Regions from separate parts of the Geobacillus sp. BMUD genome, predicted to be linked through region 2. Evidence: riboswitches for the same ligand, from Rfam matches in the RefSeq annotation. Region 2 holds a riboswitch; the other holds the start of a gene.

Region 1 (9,910 bases), on a different contig from region 2:
TGAAATCAGCCCACTCCCCGATGCGCGCCGGCAGCGTTCCGCCCCAATAAATCCGGAACGGGCGCCAAAATAATGCGAAGGAAGGGGACGGTTTTTTCGATGTCAGAAGCATATCGATTTCCCCTTATCGGCTTGTTGCTAGCGGATTCGGCACGGAAACGAAACAATATGTCTTCGCCTCTGGCTGCAGCCGCATTTTTGTCAACGCCTTATGGTCGATAAACGGCCGGTATAAAGCCTCGCGGTCCTCGTCCACCGCGAACGTTAGGCTCGGGTCTTTCGCCAATTCGGCAAACACCTCATCACATTGGCGGCGGACGCACGCCCAGCCTTGTTCCTCGGCGATGCCCCAACGGCGGCTGATGTGCCGGATGATTTCGCCAAACTGATTTTGAAAGACTGTATAAAACACTTTGTTTTGTGCTTCTCGCAAATCATCTGTAATCGTGATGGAACCGGGACGGACATCGATATGGAATCCTTGGCGTTCAAGGCGCGGCCGGTACAAACGAATGCCGCCCCAGTCGCGAAACAGCAATTTTGTTGGTTTTCCTTGCCGGAAAACGGGAACGGTATTTTGTAAGTGTCCTTCCAGGCCAATGCCGTACTTGACGAGCAACGTTAGAAAGCCACGGACGGCGATGACGGCGTATTCGCGAAGAAAGGAAAGCGCCGTTTCTTGAGATGATGGGCGGCCGATTCCCTTGGCATATGCCTCAATCATATCGTTGATAATCGGCTGGCCGCTAAATGGAGATGGGGCATATAAAGCGGTGCCGGTAATGGCGATTTCCCCTTCATCGATCAAGCGATCCAGCCCTTCCCGATAAATAACCGATAAGTTCCGTGCTTTATTTGGATCTTTGGAGCGGAACGAGCAGCCGCCAATTTCACAAACAGGAAGAAAGATAGCGGACAAGCCCCTCTCTCTTTCCAAAATGGCGCGAAACAGCCGGCTGTATGTTGCGCCGTTGTTGGCTGACTGGGGGGAAATGGACCTGACCGTCGAGGTCATTTGACTATGGACGGCCGTCTTTATATACAGCGGCGCTTCTTTCGCCAAAACGGTTCGGAACGAGGCGGTCGCCTGCGTTGGGATCACCGCTCCTTCGATCAGCCAAAGGCGGCCGTCGTCCAATTCCTCGCGATAGACGTTCGGAAGGACATGTTCGTATTGCCAAGGATGGACAGGCACGAGCACATAGTCTTCCAGCCTCTTGTCCGCTTCCCGAAAGCGTTCGGCAACCAGGCTGCGCAGCGCCGGAAAATGGTCGAACAAGAAGGTGTTCGGATCCTCATATCCGTCAAAATGGAAATCGCACAAATTGCGTCGGACGGCGACGATCCGCAGCTGCGGTTGACCCCCAAACTCCGCCGAGTAAGCCAATACGTCTTTAGGGGACATCGGCAGTTTCGTTTTGGCGCCCGGATGGAGATGATGCCCTTCAATGCAAAGTTGCTCGAAAAACAGCGCCGGGCAAAACGATGGATCGCTTTGTCGTTGTTCGATATAGGTGAACAAGTTGTCCGCTTCCTTGCGCATCGTTTGGCATTCCTTTTCAAAATGCCAATAAGCCAACGCCAAGTTGGCGGTTCCGTTTTCCAATTCTTTCGCCAGCTGCGCCCATGCTTGTTCCTCGCCGGCCGCTTTGATGAGCGGCGTTAGCAGCGAAAGGAAGGAAAGGGCGTCCCGCACCGTTTGGATGCCTTCGCCGACCGAAATGACCTCTTCGCCGATGTCGCATTGGCGGAAAGCGGATTCGCCGCGGATCGGGATCAGCAAACATTGGCCGGGGGCAACGGGGAACAATTTATACATGATCCCTTCTCGCAAGTGGGCGGCCGGCAGCTGGCGGACAGCCGGTTCCCATTCCGGCGTCAGCCAGCGCCAGTTCGTGATATACACTGAGCCGATCACTTGCAAGTTGTAGGAACGGGAGTATAGACCGAATACGTCTTCCCGCAGCAACGCAGCTACGGTTCGTTGCAAGATCGTCGTCCGCGCCCGCATGACATGGTGGACATAAGCGGACAGATGTTCAGGAAATCGTTTTTCGATGAACTCGGCGCATTCTTCTTCGTATGGATAAAGGATGATATCAGCTGTCCGGAGGGATAAACGCGTATTCATCGTTCCCATTCCTCCCTTTTCCATTTGGCCAGCGGATTGGCCGTTTCAATGAAATGGTTGCGAAGATCATCCGTTAAGCGCATAGCAACGAGCGCTTTCATCGGCAGCACCGGGGAAAAGAGCGCTTCGCGATCTTGTTTTACCTGTTCTTTGATTTCGCTGTCGCGGGCGAGCCAAGCGAATGCCTCTTCGATCACGTCGGCCAGCGTCTGCCAAAAGAGCGGTTCCTCAACAGAGAATGTGCGAGACAAGCAGGCGGTCAGCTCGCCGAGATGGTTGTGAATGACAGCATGGGTGAACGTATGCCGCAACTCGTTGAGATCGGCTGTCACGACGCTTGACGGCGCGAGCTCGTCAAGCGGATAGCGATGGCGACGAAAGCGGCCGGAATGAAGGCGAATGCCCCCTAAATCGCGAACTTGCATCGCTTGAGGCACGCCGCGGCGAAAGACAGGGACGCTGTTTTGCAAGTGGGCTTCAAGACTGATTCCGTACTTGCATAAAAGAACGAGCAGCGGCGGAATGAGCACTTCCGCATATTGACGGAAAAATGACACAGCCGCCTCACGCATGGAGCTTGCCGCTTGATCGGCCGCATATTCCTGGACAAGTTCAGCTGCCACGGGTTTGCCGCTTAGGAAAGACGGAGAAAGAAGCGCCACCGCCGGCAACGCGATCTCTCCTTCGGACAGTCCGCGTTCCGGATTGTCTCGGACGATGGCCGAGAGTTGTTTGCCCAGGGCCGCTGCCTCCTCGTCCGTTCGGCCGTGAGGCAAGAAGCAGATGCCTGCCTTTTCACTGACGATCCGAAAGCGGGGAGCGAGCCGTTCTTTTGTGAGCACATCGGCCAGCCATGCCGATAATCGCGGCCCATTGGCTGCCGCCGCCAGGGATACAGTGCGGATGGCACTTGTCATTTGCACGTTGACCGGCGTTTTCAAATGATCGCCGGAAGCGCCGGGAACCATGAACGTCCGCACAGAAACGAGCGGATAAGCCGGCAGTACGCCGCCATCGATCGGAACGATGGTTTGTGCGGCCAGCTCGTTTTGGAAACGCTGTTGGATGACGTGCTTCCATTGCCATGGATGAACGGGGATGACGTCGTATTCGCATTCAGACAGGCCGTATGTCCGCAACGCGTTTTGTACAACGGACTGCAACGTTTCATCTTGTTCGTAAACCCAATCTGCCATCCGTCCGTAGGAAAAGGAAACAAAACGGCAATGGCTGCGATGCACCGCCAGCAAGGGGAGAGAGACGTTGGCTTCCCATTCCGGCGAATACTCAATCATATCTTGGACGCTGAAACCAAGCCTTGTTTTGGCGCACGGATGTAGCGTATGTCCGTCAATGACCGCCTGTTCATAAAAGACGAGCGGACTGAACGGCCGCGGCTGAGCGCGCACCCACTCGAGCGAAGAGGAGCACTTCCCGTAGGCGTCGCGCCGCCGGCTTCTTCGCCGCTCGGCCGCGGCTTGGACAAGCGCGTCATTAATTACGCTGTTGGCGATTTCGGCGCAAAATCCGCTCCAGTTTGGCGCGGAACCGATGAGCCCTTCGCTCCGAAGAAGCTCGAGCAGCTCCAAAGGAGAGGAGAGGGGGGTTCGCTCCTTTCCGTCGAGCAGCCAAAGATGCGCGACGACAAATTGACCGAGGTTGAACCGTTCCGTTATCGCCGCTTTGATCTGTTTTGTCCCGGAAAGTGGGATGAAAAGCTCCCATTCTTCCCCCGCACACTTCCAGATGACCCGGTCAAGGGGAATAAGCCGTTCGCGAATGAGCGCCTGTAGCAGCCGGCCGGCGATGCGTCGCCGGCTATTTGGCAAAATAGACAAAAACAAACGAGCCAGCGACGGATCAATCGTTTGTAAAGACTGATATGTTTTTTCTTCCTCATCAAGAAAGAGGCGGATCGAATGCAAGGGGACCCCTCCATTTGATAACGATTATCAATATCGTTAAATATCATAATATAAATGATTATCATTTTCAATAGAGGGATAAAAAATAGTCTTTCCGTCCAAGAGATAGGGAGGGGAGTAAGAAAAACTGGTTAGTTCGATTTATGGGAGGAAGAATTATAAAGGTTCCGCCTCAGAAGTCGGTAATTTAAAGGAAAAACGTTCTAGCGAGGGGGGGTCGCTAATGAATGAACAACCTTTCCACGCGTTTATGAATCAACGATTTTAATTTACGAAAACTTGACAAAGTCATCGTTTTCTTGGTTGAATAAGCTCCCGTTTTGTTCTTCAAACGCATTGACGTTCGTCCATTTGATCGGCTCAGCTTGCGTGGCCGTCCAAGGGGAGAATGCCAACAAACTGAAGGCAAGTGCCCCGCCAATCATCTTCCTATTCATGGATGATCCTCCATTCTATTGATCTCGTAAATGAATATTTATAACATAATTTCTGTTTTAATCCAATTCCCTTTTGCTAGCAATAGAATTTTTCCATGTGAAAAATGTGTCCAAGCTGCTGAGAACAATGAATAAATATAACGTTTTTGCTGCTCACTCGATAAGTGAGATTCGAGGAGGGGATAAAACCTTGGTATAATAACATTTTCTGATACTTTTACTGAACTCCTGTCATATAAAGGATGTTCGGTTGGGCGATAAAGCAGGAAAACCAACGCAAGTTGACGAATATATCAAGTCTATGACGACGACAAAACTGTTTGCACGATAGAAAAAGGAGGAGAATGGATTGTCGTTAAGCGCTTATATCATTCGCACAATGTTCGTTGTCATTCCTGGCACAGCGGCGATCGGCCTTGCCACATGCTTGGTCAACGGCATTCGCGGCGCGGCATTTTGGTGGACGCTTGTTGCTACGGTGCTGTTTGGCGCGATGCTCGGCTTCGTTTCGGCAACGCTCAATTACCGGCGGTTTGTTGCCCCGATTGCTGTTATTAATGAACATTTAGGCAAGATGACAGGCGGAGATTTGACGGTACGCGTACCGCTTGATCGCGTGCAGCAGCTGCGGCCGATTGCGGCGTCGTTAAACGATATGGCAGACGCTTGGCAAAGTGTGATGAGGCAAATCCAACATCATGCCGAAGAGGTAGCGCAATATTCTCAGCATCTTGCTGCTGTTGCTGAACAGACGACGAAAGCGACAGAGCAAATTGCGACAACGATGGAAACGCTTGCGACAGGCGCGGAGGAGCAGGCCGATGCTGTCCGCACCAACGCCGCGTCCGTGCATGATATTTCTAAAACATTGAGCGACGTCGCTTGCCTTACGAAAGATGTGGCGCACCGGGCCGAGAAAACGTCGGAGAAAGCTGAGGATGGCAAGCAATCGATTGGGCAAATGTCCGAGCAAATGCGGTTCATTTATGATCATGTGCAAACGCTCGGCCAGTTGGTGAAAGGTCTTGGGGAGCGCTCCAATGAGATTGGACAGATTACGGAAGCGATCACTGGCATTGCGTCGCAGACGAATTTGTTGGCGCTCAATGCGGCGATCGAAGCGGCGCGCGCCGGTGAGCAAGGGAAAGGGTTTGCGGTCGTCGCAGATGAAGTGCGGAAGCTCGCAGAACAATCCGCTCGTTCAGCTCAACAAATTTCCGAACTGATTGTTTATATTCAAGAAGAAACGAAACGGGCGGTTGCATCCACTGAACAGGTGATCGCTGAGGTGGCAAAAGGATTAAACGTTGCGGCGGTCTGCGGCCAATCATTTGCCCATATTCGCCAGGAAATCGGTCAAGTGAGTGAACAAATTGGACAAGTATCGTCCGCTATTGAGCAAATGACAGCGCATGCTCGTCAAGTAAATGATGCACTCCAACAAATGACCCATATTGTCGAACAGTCAGCGTCCGGTGCGGCCAACGTATCGGCAGCGACGCAGGAACAAATGGCTTCCGTCGAGGAAATCGCCTCTTCGTCGACATCGCTCGGTCAGATGGCGGACGAGATGCGGGCCATGCTGAAGAAATTTTCTGTGTGAGTGAGGAACAGGACGCTTTCTCCGAGAAAGAGGGGCTTGCAAACGACGTGTGGGAGCCAACGTTTGGAACAAAATGGTTTGCATCTTTGACAATGGACTGATAAAATAAAAAAAGTCAGGCATCATTGTTATACGCTTATCTGCTAGGGGAGTCCGAGAGCCGGGCTGAGAAAAGAACGCGATGAAGTTCTTTGACCCTTTGAACCTGATCTGGGTCATGCCAGCGTAGGGAAGCAGGCAGCGGGAATAGATGGACGTAGACGTATATCTTGTCCATTTGGCCTTTTGCCTTCGATCAGGTTCCGATGTCGGAACCTGTTTTTATTTTCGATTGGCCGCCATCACTGATTCTCGTGTTTGCCCCTCTTCAGACGGTGTGGCTTCAGATCTGATCTTCATTTTATGTTGAAAGGGGAGCCACGCATGGAAAACATCCGCTCGTTTATGTCGTTTCCGGAAAGCCGCAAAGTGTACATCGAAGGGTCGCGCCCGGATGTGCGCGTGCCGATGAGAGAGATTGCCTTGTCGCCAACGAAAACGCCACAAGGAATGGTGGAAAACAAACCGGTGCGTGTGTACGATACGACGGGCCCGTATACGGATCCCGATTTTGAACCGGACGTAGAAAAAGGCTTGCCTCCTCTTCGCCGCCGCTGGATTGTCGAGCGCGGGGATGTGGAGGAAATGGAGCGGCCTTCTGTTGCCATCCAACGTCCGCTTCCGTTTGTGCGCCGTCCATTAAGGGCGAAGACTGGAAAAACCGTGACACAAATGCATTACGCCAAACGGGGGATCATTACGCCAGAAATGGAGTTTGTCGCGATTCGTGAACAAATCGATCCAGAAATTGTCCGCCAAGAAGTCGCCGCTGGTCGGGCCATTATTCCAGCCAATATTAACCATCCAGAGAGCGAACCAATGATCATTGGCCGTCGTTTCCATGTAAAAATTAATGCCAATATCGGCAACTCGGCTGTTTCTTCATCGATTGAAGATGAAGTGGAAAAATTGCTTTGGGCGGTGCGTTGGGGCGCCGATACGGTGATGGACTTATCGACAGGCAAACACATTCATGAAACGCGCGAGTACATCATCCGCAATTCGCCGGTCCCAGTGGGAACGGTGCCGATTTATCAGGCGCTCGAAAAGGTAGGAGGGGTGCCGGAGAAGCTGACATGGGACGTGTACCGCGAGACGCTCATCGAGCAAGCCGAGCAAGGAGTTGACTACATGACGATCCACGCCGGCGTGCGTCTTCATTACATTCCGCTCACCGCCAACCGGACGACCGGCATCGTCTCGCGCGGCGGCTCGATCATCGCCCAATGGTGTCTCGCCCACCATGAAGAAAACTTTTTGTATACGCATTTTGAAGACATTTGCGAAATTTTGAAACAATACGATGTCGCGATCTCCCTTGGCGACGGCTTGCGCCCCGGTTCTATCGCCGATGCGAACGATGAGGCCCAATTTGCCGAACTGGAGACGCTCGGCGAGCTGACGAAAATCGCCTGGAAGCATGATGTGCAAGTGATGATCGAAGGGCCAGGACACATTCCGATGCATAAAATTCGCGAAAATGTCGAGCGGGAACAGGAAATTTGCCATGGGGCGCCGTTTTATACGTTAGGGCCGCTGGTCACCGACATCGCACCCGGGTATGACCATATTACATCAGCCATTGGCGCCGCCATCATTGGCGCTTATGGAACGGCGATGCTTTGTTACGTAACGCCTAAAGAACATTTAGGGCTGCCGAATAAAGAGGACGTACGCGCCGGGGTCGTGGCCTATAAAATCGCGGCCCACGCGGCTGATCTGGCGAAAGGGCATCCAGCTGCCCAGCAGCGCGACGATGCGCTCTCGAAGGCGCGCTTTGAATTTCGCTGGAACGATCAGTTCAACTTATCGCTTGATCCGGAACGGGCCCGCGAGTACCATGATGAAACATTGCCGGCTGAGGCGGCGAAGACAGCCCATTTTTGTTCGATGTGCGGACCGAAGTTTTGCTCGATGAACATTTCTCATGAATTGCAACGGAAAATCAAAGAGGAAGGGATGAAAGAAAAAGCGAAACAATTTGTTCAGCAAGGGTCGTCGCTGTATCAATGACAAGAAGGGGCTGCGCTGCTCGAAATAGGTAAATAAGGATATGGAAGTTCGATCAACAGAAAAAGCATGAGCTGGAAAACGCTCGGGTGCTGATCGAAGCAGTGGAAGGGGGCGAACGTTCGTCGCCCCCTTGTTTGTCCTGCAAATCGGTGCGTCTCCTCATTAACGTAAATTAGGAGAGGTTGTTCCAAAAGGATCAGGATTTCCTTATGTTATTACCGTATGTAGGCATAAAACAATCATGAAGAAATGACAGGTGGTGTTTTGTTTCAGGAAAAACAACCTTTTGGGTCAGTCTTAGGTTCATAATACATATAAAATATATAATTTTCAAAAAAATATATTTACAAATCATTTCAAATCGATTATGATAATGGCATAAGGTACAAATTTCTAGTCATAGAATGATCATGAGGGGAAAACTGCGCAGTCTATTGCGGCGCCTTCGCCGGCGTTTTGCTTCCATAGACAGCGGCCAGTTGCGTCATCGAACCGTGGATGATGCCGGCCGCTTCTTTTTATGGCGAAAGGGGCGGTTTTCAGAAGGTTGATCGCGTCTTTCTAGCACTAGAAGGTTGGCAAAAAACGATGGGTTCCGTCAACTCGATGTTTCTCGTAAGAGAGAAAAGCAGATTTTGAAAGATTGCTCAATTTGATACATTCCGTGGTCGGGCTGCATCTCCTGCAAAATCACTGACCTTCTAGTGAAAAAACATAATCATTTCCCCAGCATCAACCGATTTCCGAGAAAAAGGATTTTGATGATGTCTTTATTTTGGGAAATCTGTTTGTATTGTAGGCAGCCTCTTGAAAGTGAAACGGGCATGAGGGCGATGGGCGCGCGCATAAACTGAAACGAAGGCCCATGAGGAGGGATGGGATTGAACACATTTTCCGATATTGTGCAGACGATGCCGCCATATTTGTTCTCCCGATTTCAGAAGAAAAAAGAAGAACTGCTAAAGCTCGGGGTCGATGTCATTGATTTAGGGATCGGCGCCCCCGATTTGCCGCCTCCTTCCTTTGTCATCGAAACATTGAAAGAAGCGCTTGATGTACCGGAGCACTATACGTATTCGCCATATGGCGGCTGCAGGGAGTACCGGGAAGCGGTCGCGCGTTTTTATGAACGGGAATATGGCGTCAAGCTCGATCCGGAGACCGAGGTGTTGGCGTTAATCGGCTCAAAAGAAGGAATCGTCCATTTGCTGCAAGCCGTTCTCAATCCCGGCGAGCTCGCCTTAGTGCCTGATCCGGGCTATCCCGTTTACCGGACGGCTGTCCATTTTGCCCGTGGACAGAGTCTATCGCTTCCGCTCGATGCGCAACATGGTTATATTCCCCGGTTTGATGCGCTTCCTTCGTCTGTTTATGACCAAGCGAAAATCATGTTTCTCAATTATCCGAGCAATCCGACGGCCGCCACTGCTGATTTGGATGTATTTGCCGAAGCCGTTTCACTTGCCCGTCAGCACCAGATGTTCATTGCTCATGATGCGGCCTACTCGTTCGTGACGTTTGCCGGTTTTCAGGCACCGAGCATTTTGCAGGTGGACGGGGCAAAGGAAGTGGCGGTGGAATTTGGATCGTTGTCCAAAAGCTATAACATGGCCGGTTGCCGCATCGGATATGTGGTCGGAAATCGTGACATGATTCGAGCGCTTTCGGTGATCAAAAGCAACACAGACACATGTCAGTTTAT
Region 2 (9,910 bases):
CTTGTCTCGAACTTGATCGCTACGACCCTTTGCGTACTGGCATGGGGTTACTTCCTGTACCAAGGTGTCGTCGACCCACTCGGCGGCATCAACACGCTATGGCCGCTGTTTGGCATCGCCAACCAAATGTTGGCTGGCATCGCCTTGCTGTTTGCTACGACGGTGCTGTTCAAAATGGGGAAAAAAGCGTATGTCTGGGTGACGCTCGTGCCGACGACGTGGCTGCTTGTCGTCACGCTGACGGCCGGGTATCAAAAACTGTTCCATGAAAATGTCAAAATTGGTTTCTTGTCGCATGCGAAACTGTTCCAAGACAGCTTGAGCCAAGGCAAAATTTTAGCGCCGGCAACGAATGAGGCGCAAATGCGGCAAATTATTATGAACGACTACATTGATGCGACATTGTGCGCGATTTTCATGCTCGTTGTTATTGCGATGTTGATCTCGGCGTTGAACATCTGGATCAAAGTGTTGCAAAACAAACATGTGCCGCTCAAGGAAGCGCCGTATGTGCCGCGCAATGGAGAGGGAGCGAAGCACTATGCCTAAATGGCTGCAAAACGTTTTGGCTTATCGCCGACAGTTTCTTGACTTGCTTGTCGGCGTGCCGAGTTATGAAAAATATGTGGAGCATATGAAAACCCATCATCCTGGCGAGCCGATCAAGTCGCGGAAAGAGTTTTTCTGCGAGGCGCAAGAGGCGCGCTACAATGCCAAAGGCGGCAAAGTGTCGCGTTGCTGCTAGCGGCCGGGAAGGAAGGAGGGGCGCGTCCCCTTCTTCCTTTTTTCTTCTTGTTCATCATCGCTAGGGAAAATGTTCGGTTGGCGGCATGGTTTTTGCGAAAAACGTTGGGAGCGTTGGATCAACCCTCAGTGGAGAAGGGAGCGGTACATACGATGCGCGTTCTGTTTGTCGGAGCGGGAGCGGTCGGTGGGTATTTCGGCGGCCGTCTCCTTGAAAAAGGGGTGGACGTAACGTTTCTTGTCCGCGAGCGGAGAAAACAGGAATTGGAGAGATACGGACTTGTCATCCACAGCGTCCATGGTGATGCGGTATTGGCGCCGAAATTGCTTGTTGCTGGCGAATCGGCCGAGCCGTTTGATCTCGTTTTGTTCTCAAGCAAAGCGTACCATTTAGACGGTGCCATCGCCGACGCCAAACGATATGTCGGCAAGGAAACGATGATTTTGCCGCTGCTAAATGGCATGGCTCATATGGATGCGTTGTGGGGAGCGTTCGGCCGAGAGAATGTCTTAGGCGGGCTTTGCTTTATCGAAACGACGCTAAACGAGAGAGGGGAGATCATCCAAACGAGCCCGGTGCATGAGGTGCGTTTCGGCGAATGGCCTGCAGGACGGACTGAACGAGTCGAGTTGCTCGAATCGCTGTTTGCCGGCGCCAATGCTCGTTTTCGCCTAAGTGAACAAATTGCCGCTGATATGTGGAATAAATATTTGTTCATTGCGACGATGTCGGGCGTGACGACGCTGTTCCGCGCCCCGATCGGGCCGATTCGTTCCGGCGAGTACGGGAGCGTCATCATCGATCGGCTGTTTCGAGAAATCAAAACGATCATTCAGGCACATGGGGCGCCGTTGACGGATGAAATGGCTGAACGGCAGCGTGCTCAGCTGGAGCAAATCGCCCCGACGATGAAATCGTCCATGCAGCGTGATATGGAAAAAGGGCAACTCATCGAAGCCGACCATCTACAAGGGTATTTGTTGACGTTGGCGAAGCGGTGCGGCATCGAGGCTCCGCTGCTTGAGGCGGTGTATCACAATTTAAAAATTTATGAAGCGGGCCGCGCAACAAGTTGATCCATCCCAGCCGTTTGGCAGGAGCGTGCAGCTCCGCCAGACGGCTGTTTTTTTGAGAAAAAGAGAAGTTGTTTGCCGCACCAATATAGTGTACAGTTAATAGTGAAAACGTGTGCACAGAGGAGGAACTGCGGTGAAAAAAGCGTGGTGGAAAGAGGGCGTCGCCTACCAAATTTATCCGCGTAGTTTCATGGACGCGAATGGCGACGGCATTGGCGATCTTCGTGGCATCAGAGAAAAATTGGATTATTTGGTAGAACTAGGGGTTGACATCGTTTGGATTTGTCCGATTTACCGATCGCCGAACGCCGATAATGGATATGACATCAGCGACTATTATGCCATTATGGACGAGTTTGGAACGATGGACGACTTCGATGAATTGCTTGCTGAAGCGCATCGGCGCGGGTTGAAAATCATTTTGGATTTGGTCATCAACCATACGAGTGATGAGCATCCGTGGTTTATTGAATCGCGTTCATCGCGGGACAATCCAAAGCGCGACTGGTACATTTGGCGCGACGGCAAGGATGGGCGCGAGCCGAACAACTGGGAAAGCATTTTTGGCGGCTCGGCATGGCAGTATGACGAGCAGACAGGACAGTACTATTTGCATATTTTTGATGTGAAACAGCCCGATTTGAACTGGGAAAACCACGAAGTGCGCCAGGCGTTGTACGAGATGGTCAACTGGTGGCTGGATAAAGGCATCGATGGATTCCGCATCGACGCGATTTCCCATATTAAGAAAAAGCCAGGCCTTCCTGATCTTCCGAATCCGAAAGGGTTGAAGTATGTGCCGTCGTTTGCCGCCCATATGAACCAGCCGGGGATTATGGAGTATTTGCGAGAGTTGAAAGAGCAAACGTTTGCGCGGTATGACATTGTGACGGTTGGCGAGGCGAATGGAGTAACGGTTGATGAGGCCGAACAATGGGTCGGAGAAGAAAACGGCGTATTTCATATGATTTTTCAGTTCGAGCATTTAGGGCTATGGAAAAGGCGAGCGGATGGTTCGATCGATGTCCGCCGGTTGAAGCGGACGTTGACGAAATGGCAAAAAGGATTGGAAAACCGTGGGTGGAACGCGCTCTTTTTGGAAAACCACGACTTGCCTCGATCGGTGTCGACATGGGGAAACGACCGCGAGTATTGGACGGAAAGCGCGAAGGCGCTCGGGGCGCTCTACTTTTTCATGCAAGGGACGCCGTTCATTTACCAAGGGCAGGAGATCGGGATGACGAACGTGCAATTTTCCGACATTCGCGACTACCGCGATGTCGCTGCCTTGCGTCTGTATGAGCTCGAACGGGCGAACGGCCGGACGCATGAGGAAGTGATGAAGATCATTTGGAAAACCGGGCGCGACAACTCGCGCACCCCGATGCAATGGTCTGATGCCCCGAACGCTGGATTCACGACAGGTACGCCATGGATCAAAGTGAACGAAAATTATCGTACGATCAATGTCGAGGCCGAACGGCGCGACCCGAACTCGGTGTGGTCGTTTTATCGGAAAATGATTCAGCTTCGGAAAGCGAACGAGCTGTTTATTTACGGAACGTACGATCTGCTTTTGGAAAACCACCCATCCATTTATGCGTACACAAGAACGCTCGGCTGCGATCGGGCGCTTGTCATTGTCAATGTATCCGATCGACCTTCGTTTTACCACTATGACGGCTTCCGCCTTCAGTCAAGCGATTTGGCGCTCTCGAACTACCCGGTTCGTCCGCATCAAAACGCAACGCGCTTTAAGTTGAAGCCGTACGAGGCGCGCGTATACATCTGGAAAGAATAAGAAGGAATTGGCCTTTCCGTGTGGAATGAATGAATACGGAAGGGAGATGATCAACATGGCAACGGTCGATCCGATTCGCTACCCGATCGGAACGTTTCAAGCGCCGGAGCGGTTTCGCTCCGAGGAAGTGCAAGAATGGATCGCCGCTGTGCGCGAGTTGCCGAATGCCTTAAGAACCGCTGTTTCCGGCTTGAACGATGAACAGCTGAACACGCCGTACCGCGCCGGCGGCTGGACGGTCGCCCAAGTCGTCCATCATTTGGCTGATGCAAGCATGAATGCGTTTTTGCGCACGAAATGGGGGATGACGGAAGACGGCCCGACGGTGAAGTCGTTTGCAGAAAGCGAATGGGCGAAAACAGTTGATGCCCGCTCGTTGCCCATTGAACCGTCGCTTTTAATGCTTGACGGGCTGCATGCGCGATGGACGGCGTTGCTTGAATCGATGACGGAAGCAGATTTTCACCGAACCGTTCGGCCGGAAGGGGCGGTTGGTGAGATGCCTCTGTATGTATTGACCGCGTTGTATGCATGGCATGGGAAACATCATACCGCGCAAATTACGTCGTTGCGCAAACGAAAAGGATGGTAAAGGCTGCCGATTCTTCGGCGGCTTTTTTCTTACGCACAATGGAAGGATGATGCTGCGCAAACAACACCGGGAACCCTGTCGGCTGGGCGGCCGTTTTGTCGTCATCCTGCCGGGAGAACAATGAAATAGCATTTTGCTTAAATGGCGGCATATGATTATGTTATACTAACAAATATTAAGGGACACGAAATACATAGTTCGCAAGGGGGATCGGTATGGGAGCGGAGCAGCAGCCGCTTATTGAAGAACAAAAAGAAAAAATATGGACGAAAGATTTCGTTTTGATTTGTTTGGCTAATTTTTTTGTGTTTCTTGGGTTTCAAATGACGCTGCCGACCATTCCGCTGTTTGTCGAGCATTTGGGCGGCAACGATCAGCTGATTGGCGTTGTCGTCGGCGTGTTTACGTTTTCGGCGCTCATCGTCCGTCCGTTCGCCGGCCATGCGCTTGAGACGAAAGGGCGCCGGTTTGTGTTTTTATTAGGGCTTCTCATTTTCGTCATTTCTGTCGGCTCCTACAGCTTGATCTCAAGCATTTTCCTTCTCTTTTTGATGCGGATCGTCCAAGGAATCGGCTGGGGGTTTTCGACAACCGCATCCGGAACGGTAGCGACGGACATCATTCCAGCGAGCCGACGCGGGGAAGGGATGGGCTATTACGGGCTGTCTGGGAATATCGCCTTGGCGTTTGGTCCGTCCCTTGGACTTGTGCTTGCCGCCATGATTTCGTTTAGCCATCTGTTTGCCATTTGTGCAGCGCTTGGAGTGGCTTCGGTGCTGTTTGCCGCCGCGATTACGTATAAAAAAGCGGAAGCCGTGCATGGCAAAGGAATGAATAAATGGGATTTGTACGAAAAAAGTGCCTTGACTCCGTCGGTATTGTTGTTTTTCTTGACGGTGACGTTCGGCGGCATCGCCTCGTTCTTGCCTCTGTATACGGCGCAAAAACAGATCGGTGGCCTGCAGCTGTACTTTTTGCTTTATGCGCTTGCCTTGATGGTGACGCGAACGTTCGCTGGCCAGTTGTATGACCGAAAAGGGCATCGGGCCGTTTTTCTCCCTGGCGCGGGGCTGATTTTGTTGGCGATGCTTCTTCTCGCTTGGCTGCCGGGAGAATGGGCGTTGCTTTTGGCGGCGGTGCTGTACGGTTTCGGCTTTGGCATGGTGCAGCCGGGGCTGCAGGCGTGGTCGGTCGAGCGGGCTCCTGCCCACCGCAAGGGAATGGCGAACGCGACATTTTTCTCATTTTTTGATTTAGGGGTCGGCGTCGGGGCGATGGTGTTTGGGCAAATCAGCCATTGGTTCGGTTATCCGAGCATTTATTTAGCTGCTAGCGGTTCGGTGCTCCTTTCGATGCTTGTCTATTTGTCGGTTTTGCACAAAAAACAATCGCTTCGCCCCAGGGAACGAAAAAACGCTTAGGGATAGCCCCTAGGCGTTTTTTCTGCCCAGCGGCGCATCGAAACGGCCTTTGAGCGCGGCTCGTCACCGCCGGGAATACACTTCGTAAATGGCGAATTTTAAGTAGTCGCCTTCTTCCGCGGCAAGGAGTTTCGGGTGGTCGTAGCCGGCGCCGTTCCAATATACTTGACGAAGCACTTTTTTCGCGTCAAATGCCGCATCAGCAATCATCTCTTGAAATAGGTGCGGGCGGACGTGGTACGAGCAGCTTGATGTGACGAAAAAGCCGCCGTCTTTGACAAGCTTCAAACCGTTTAAGTTAATGTCTTTATAGCCGCGCAGCGCCTTCGGGACGGCATGGGCCGATTTCGCGAACGCCGGCGGGTCGATGATGACGACATCCCACTGTTTGCCAGCGCGCACCGACTCGCGCAAATAGTCGAAGGCGTTGGCGACGACAAATTCAACGTTCGTGAATCCGTTTAACGCAGCGTTCCGTTTCGCGGTCTCGATGGCATGTTCAGAAATATCGACGGCAGTAGCATGTTTTGCTCCATACAGACAAGCGTTCAGCATAAAGGAGCCGGTATGGGTGAAGCAGTCGAGCACCGTCGTCTCCGGACCGATGAGCGGACGAAGGGCAGCGCGGTTTTGCCGTTGGTCGAAGAAAAAGCCCGTTTTTTGCCCGTTCTCAATATCGACGATGTATTTCACGCCGTTTTCCTCAATTTCGATTTCAGTTTCCGATTCCCCGTACCAAAAGCCTTTTTCTTGTTTGAGACCCTCAAGCTCCCGAACAGATACATCGTTGCGCAAATAAATGGCCCTTGGGGCAAACACGTCAAGCAAGCCGCGCAAGATCCAGTCTTTCCGTTTTTCCATGCCGAGCGCCAAAATTTGCACAACCAGCACATCTTCATATTTGTCGACGATCAATCCGGGCAAAAAGTCGGCCTCGCCATAGACGGCGCGGCAGGAGCGAACGCCGGGAATCATCCGTTCACGGTACGCCCACGCCTGACGGATGCGGTCGATGAAAAAGCGCTCATCGAGTTCATCGTTTGGGTTTTGTGTCAAGACGCGGACGATGATTTGCGAAGCAGGGTTGATATATCCTTTCGCCAGCCAATACCCTTGATGATTGTAAATGTCAACGAAGTCGCCCGGCGCTACATCGCCTTCGATGCGGTCGACTTCACTTTGAAAAATCCATGGGTGCCCTTGCTCAAGTCGTTTTTTCCGTTTCCGTTTTAGGATCACTTTCGCCATCGTTTCCACTCCCATCCAATCGTCAATTGCTGCGTTTTTATCATAGCGGATTGAAACGTGCGGCGCAACGTCGGCGAAAAAAAGATTGACAACCGCCGCCGTCGTGGTATGATAAGTGGTAAAGAAAACTGAAAATTGCACCATCATCATCCACTAGGGGGGCCTTTAGAAAGGCTGAGATCAAAGTGTGCCTTTGAGACCCTTAGCACCTGATCTGGGTAATGCCAGCGTAGGGAAGTGGAGGAGCAGCACAGTAAGGCTAGGCTTTGCCTTGCCAACGTCGTCGCATGCCCACGCCGCTTTCTTTACGCCCAAGGGCAAAGGAAGCGGCGTTTTTATTTTGCCAAAAAGGGGGAGGACGAATGTCATTTGCCAAACAATTGCGCCAGGCGGCCGATCCAATCTGGCAGGCGAGTTTTCGCCATCCGTTCGTTCAGGAGCTTGGCCAGGGGACGCTGGAGCGCGAGAAATTTCGCTATTACGTGATGCAAGATGCCTATTATTTGCGCCATTTTGCCCGCGTGCAGGCGATCGGAGCGGCGAAATCGCCGGATTTGGCGACAACGGCCCGGATGGCGCACCATGCACAAAGCACGTGCGAAGCCGAGCTGTCGCTGCATGAAACGTTCGCCAAGCTGCTAGGCATTACGGAGGAAGAGAGGGCGGCGTTCATTCCGGCGCCGACGGCGTACGCCTATACGTCGCACATGTACCGTGCTGCGTATGAAGGGCATCTCGGTGATGTCATCGCCGCCATTTTGCCATGCTACTGGCTGTATTACGAAATTGGCGAGCGTTTGAAAACGTGCCGCCCGAATGATCCGATTTATGAAAAATGGATCAGCACCTACAGTTCCGACTGGTTCCGCTCACTTGTAGAAGAGCAAATCGCGCGGCTTGACGCCATCGCTGACGCGGTCACCGAAGAGGATCGCCATCGGATGAAGCGGCATTTCCTCATCAGCAGCGAATATGAGTACGAGTTTTGGGAGATGGCGTACCGGCTTGAGCAGTGGCCGTCGGTTGAATTGGCGGTAAGCCGTTGACGTGAGACAAGGAGGAGAACAGGATGGAAGCGAAGGCAAAAGGGTTAAAATTGGCGGATATTTTAACGACGATCGTCATTGCGATTGTGTTTGGCGTGATTTACAAATTATGGGGCCCACTATATAGCGCGGTGGGAGCAGTAGGGTTTCATCTCGATCAACTCATTTACGGCATGTGGTTTATCGCTTCTTCGCTTGCCTATTTGTTGATCCGCAAACCAGGGGTGGCGTTGCTCGCGGAGATTGCCGCTTCGTCCGGCGAGCTGATCATGGGATCGCAATGGGGGCTTGAAGTGCTCATTTACGGGGTTGTACAAGGGCTGTTGGCCGAGCTTGTCTTTGCCGCCTTCCGCTATCGGCGCTTCGATGCGTTCGTTGTCTCGCTCGGTGCGGTCGGGGCGACGGTCGGCTCGCTCATCATGGACTTTTACAAAGGCTATATTGAGGCGCTTGCTCCATGGAATATGGCGCTCTTTTTGCTGGCGCGTTTTATTGGCGCCATCCTCATCTCCGGTGTGTTTGCTGTTTCATTGGCAAAAGCGCTCGAAAAAACCGGAGTGACGCAAATGTGGCGGTCGGCTTCAAAAGATGATTACGATGCGTTGAACCGGTAAGGCGGCGAATGGCGATGAAACAAGCAATTGCGGTTGACCGGCTTCGCCTGAAATTTCCCGGGGGCGACAGACTGCTGTTTCGCGATTTGTCGCTTTCGATTGCCGAGGGAGAGAAAGTGCTTCTCCTCGGTCCGTCGGGATGCGGAAAGTCGACATTATTGCAAGTGATGGCCGGCATCATTCCCCACTCGATCGATGTGCCAATGAAAGCGGAGCGCCTTGAGAGGCCGGAGCGGTGGGGCTATGTCTTTCAAGACCCCGATGCGCAATTTTGCATGCCGTATGCGGACGAGGAAATCGCCTTTGCCCTTGAAAATCAGGGCGTGCCGCGCCGCGAGATGCCCGCCCGCATCCGCGCCCTGCTGGACCAGGTCGGTTTGGAGATCGCCCCGCATACGGATATTCATACGCTTTCCGGCGGGATGAAGCAGCGGTTGGCGCTCGCTTCGGTGCTGGCGCTTGAGCCGGATGTCTTGTTTTTGGATGAGCCGACGGCGCTGCTCGATGAAGAAGGGACGAAGGCGGTATGGCAAACGGTGAAGCAGGTGGGCCGCGGCAAAACGATCATCATCGTCGAGCATAAAATTGAACATGTGCTCGACTTTGTGGATCGGATCGTGTTGTTTGACCGCGATGGGCGCATCATCGCCGACGGCGAGGCGAAGGCGGTGTTTTCCGATTATAAAGACGTCATTGCCGCTGAAGGGATTTGGTATCCAGGCGTCTGGGATGACTATGACCGGACGGCAAGGCGGCAAGCTCGCCATCAAGGCGAGGAGCTTCTTCGCCTCAGCTGTTTTCGCGGGTTCCGCGGCCGGGAGGCGAAAATCTATGTTCCTGAAGCAGCGGTGTACGCCGGCGAATGGATTGCCATCACGGGAAAGAACGGCGCTGGCAAAAGCACGCTGCTGCACGCGCTCATGCAGCTCATCTTTACAGACGGCGAGTATGCGCTGTTGGGGGAGGACGTGAAAAAGAAGCGGCCGCTTTATCGCCATATCGCCTTTGTTTTTCAAAACCCGGAGTGGCAATTTGTCACCCATTCGGTTCGTGATGAACTCGCCTACTCGCTTCGGCTTGAGGGGCGGCCGAAAGAGGAAATTGAGGGAATCGTCGACCGTCTGTTGCGTGAATTTGACCTTGTTGGACAACAAGACCAACACCCGTATCAGCTGTCGATTGGGCAAAAACGGCGGTTGAGCGTCGCAGCGTCGATCGTCGCCGGCCAGCGCCTCTTTTTGCTTGATGAGCCGACATTTGGGCAAGATGCAAAAAATACGTTCGCGTTGCTCGAAATGCTTGAAGCATACCGTGAACAAGGGGCGGCGATCATGATGGTCACACATGATGAACAAATCGTCCGCCGC

The links. Region 2 has a riboswitch for thiamine pyrophosphate ahead of tenA (thiaminase II). Riboswitches for the same ligand answer to the same signal wherever they lie in the genome.
Region 1: linked by a shared signal. The riboswitch ahead of thiC (phosphomethylpyrimidine synthase ThiC) and the one ahead of tenA (thiaminase II) in region 2 are both predicted to bind thiamine pyrophosphate.

What each region holds. Positions count from the first base shown of each region.
Region 1 is NZ_SDLA01000005.1:155,739-165,648, forward strand. It holds gene ETC05_RS08360 (MFS transporter) at 1-112, opposite strand, end outside; gene ETC05_RS08365 (IucA/IucC family protein) at 125-2,131, opposite strand; gene ETC05_RS08370 (IucA/IucC family protein) at 2,128-4,056, opposite strand; gene ETC05_RS08375 (hypothetical protein) at 4,326-4,493, opposite strand; gene ETC05_RS08380 (methyl-accepting chemotaxis protein) at 4,843-6,096, shown strand; TPP riboswitch at 6,232-6,345, shown strand; gene thiC (phosphomethylpyrimidine synthase ThiC) at 6,520-8,208, shown strand; gene ETC05_RS08390 (aminotransferase class I/II-fold pyridoxal phosphate-dependent enzyme) at 9,090-9,910, shown strand, end outside.
Region 2 is NZ_SDLA01000007.1:33,682-43,591, forward strand. It holds gene ETC05_RS09780 (carbon starvation CstA family protein) at 1-549, shown strand, start outside; gene ETC05_RS09785 (YbdD/YjiX family protein) at 542-745, shown strand; gene ETC05_RS09790 (ketopantoate reductase family protein) at 898-1,821, shown strand; gene ETC05_RS09795 (glycoside hydrolase family 13 protein) at 1,955-3,622, shown strand; gene ETC05_RS09800 (YfiT family bacillithiol transferase) at 3,678-4,214, shown strand; gene ETC05_RS09805 (MFS transporter) at 4,430-5,635, shown strand; gene ETC05_RS09810 (class I SAM-dependent rRNA methyltransferase) at 5,699-6,883, opposite strand; TPP riboswitch at 7,029-7,136, shown strand; gene tenA (thiaminase II) at 7,246-7,929, shown strand; gene ETC05_RS09820 (ECF transporter S component) at 7,953-8,543, shown strand; gene ETC05_RS09825 (ABC transporter ATP-binding protein) at 8,558-9,910, shown strand, end outside.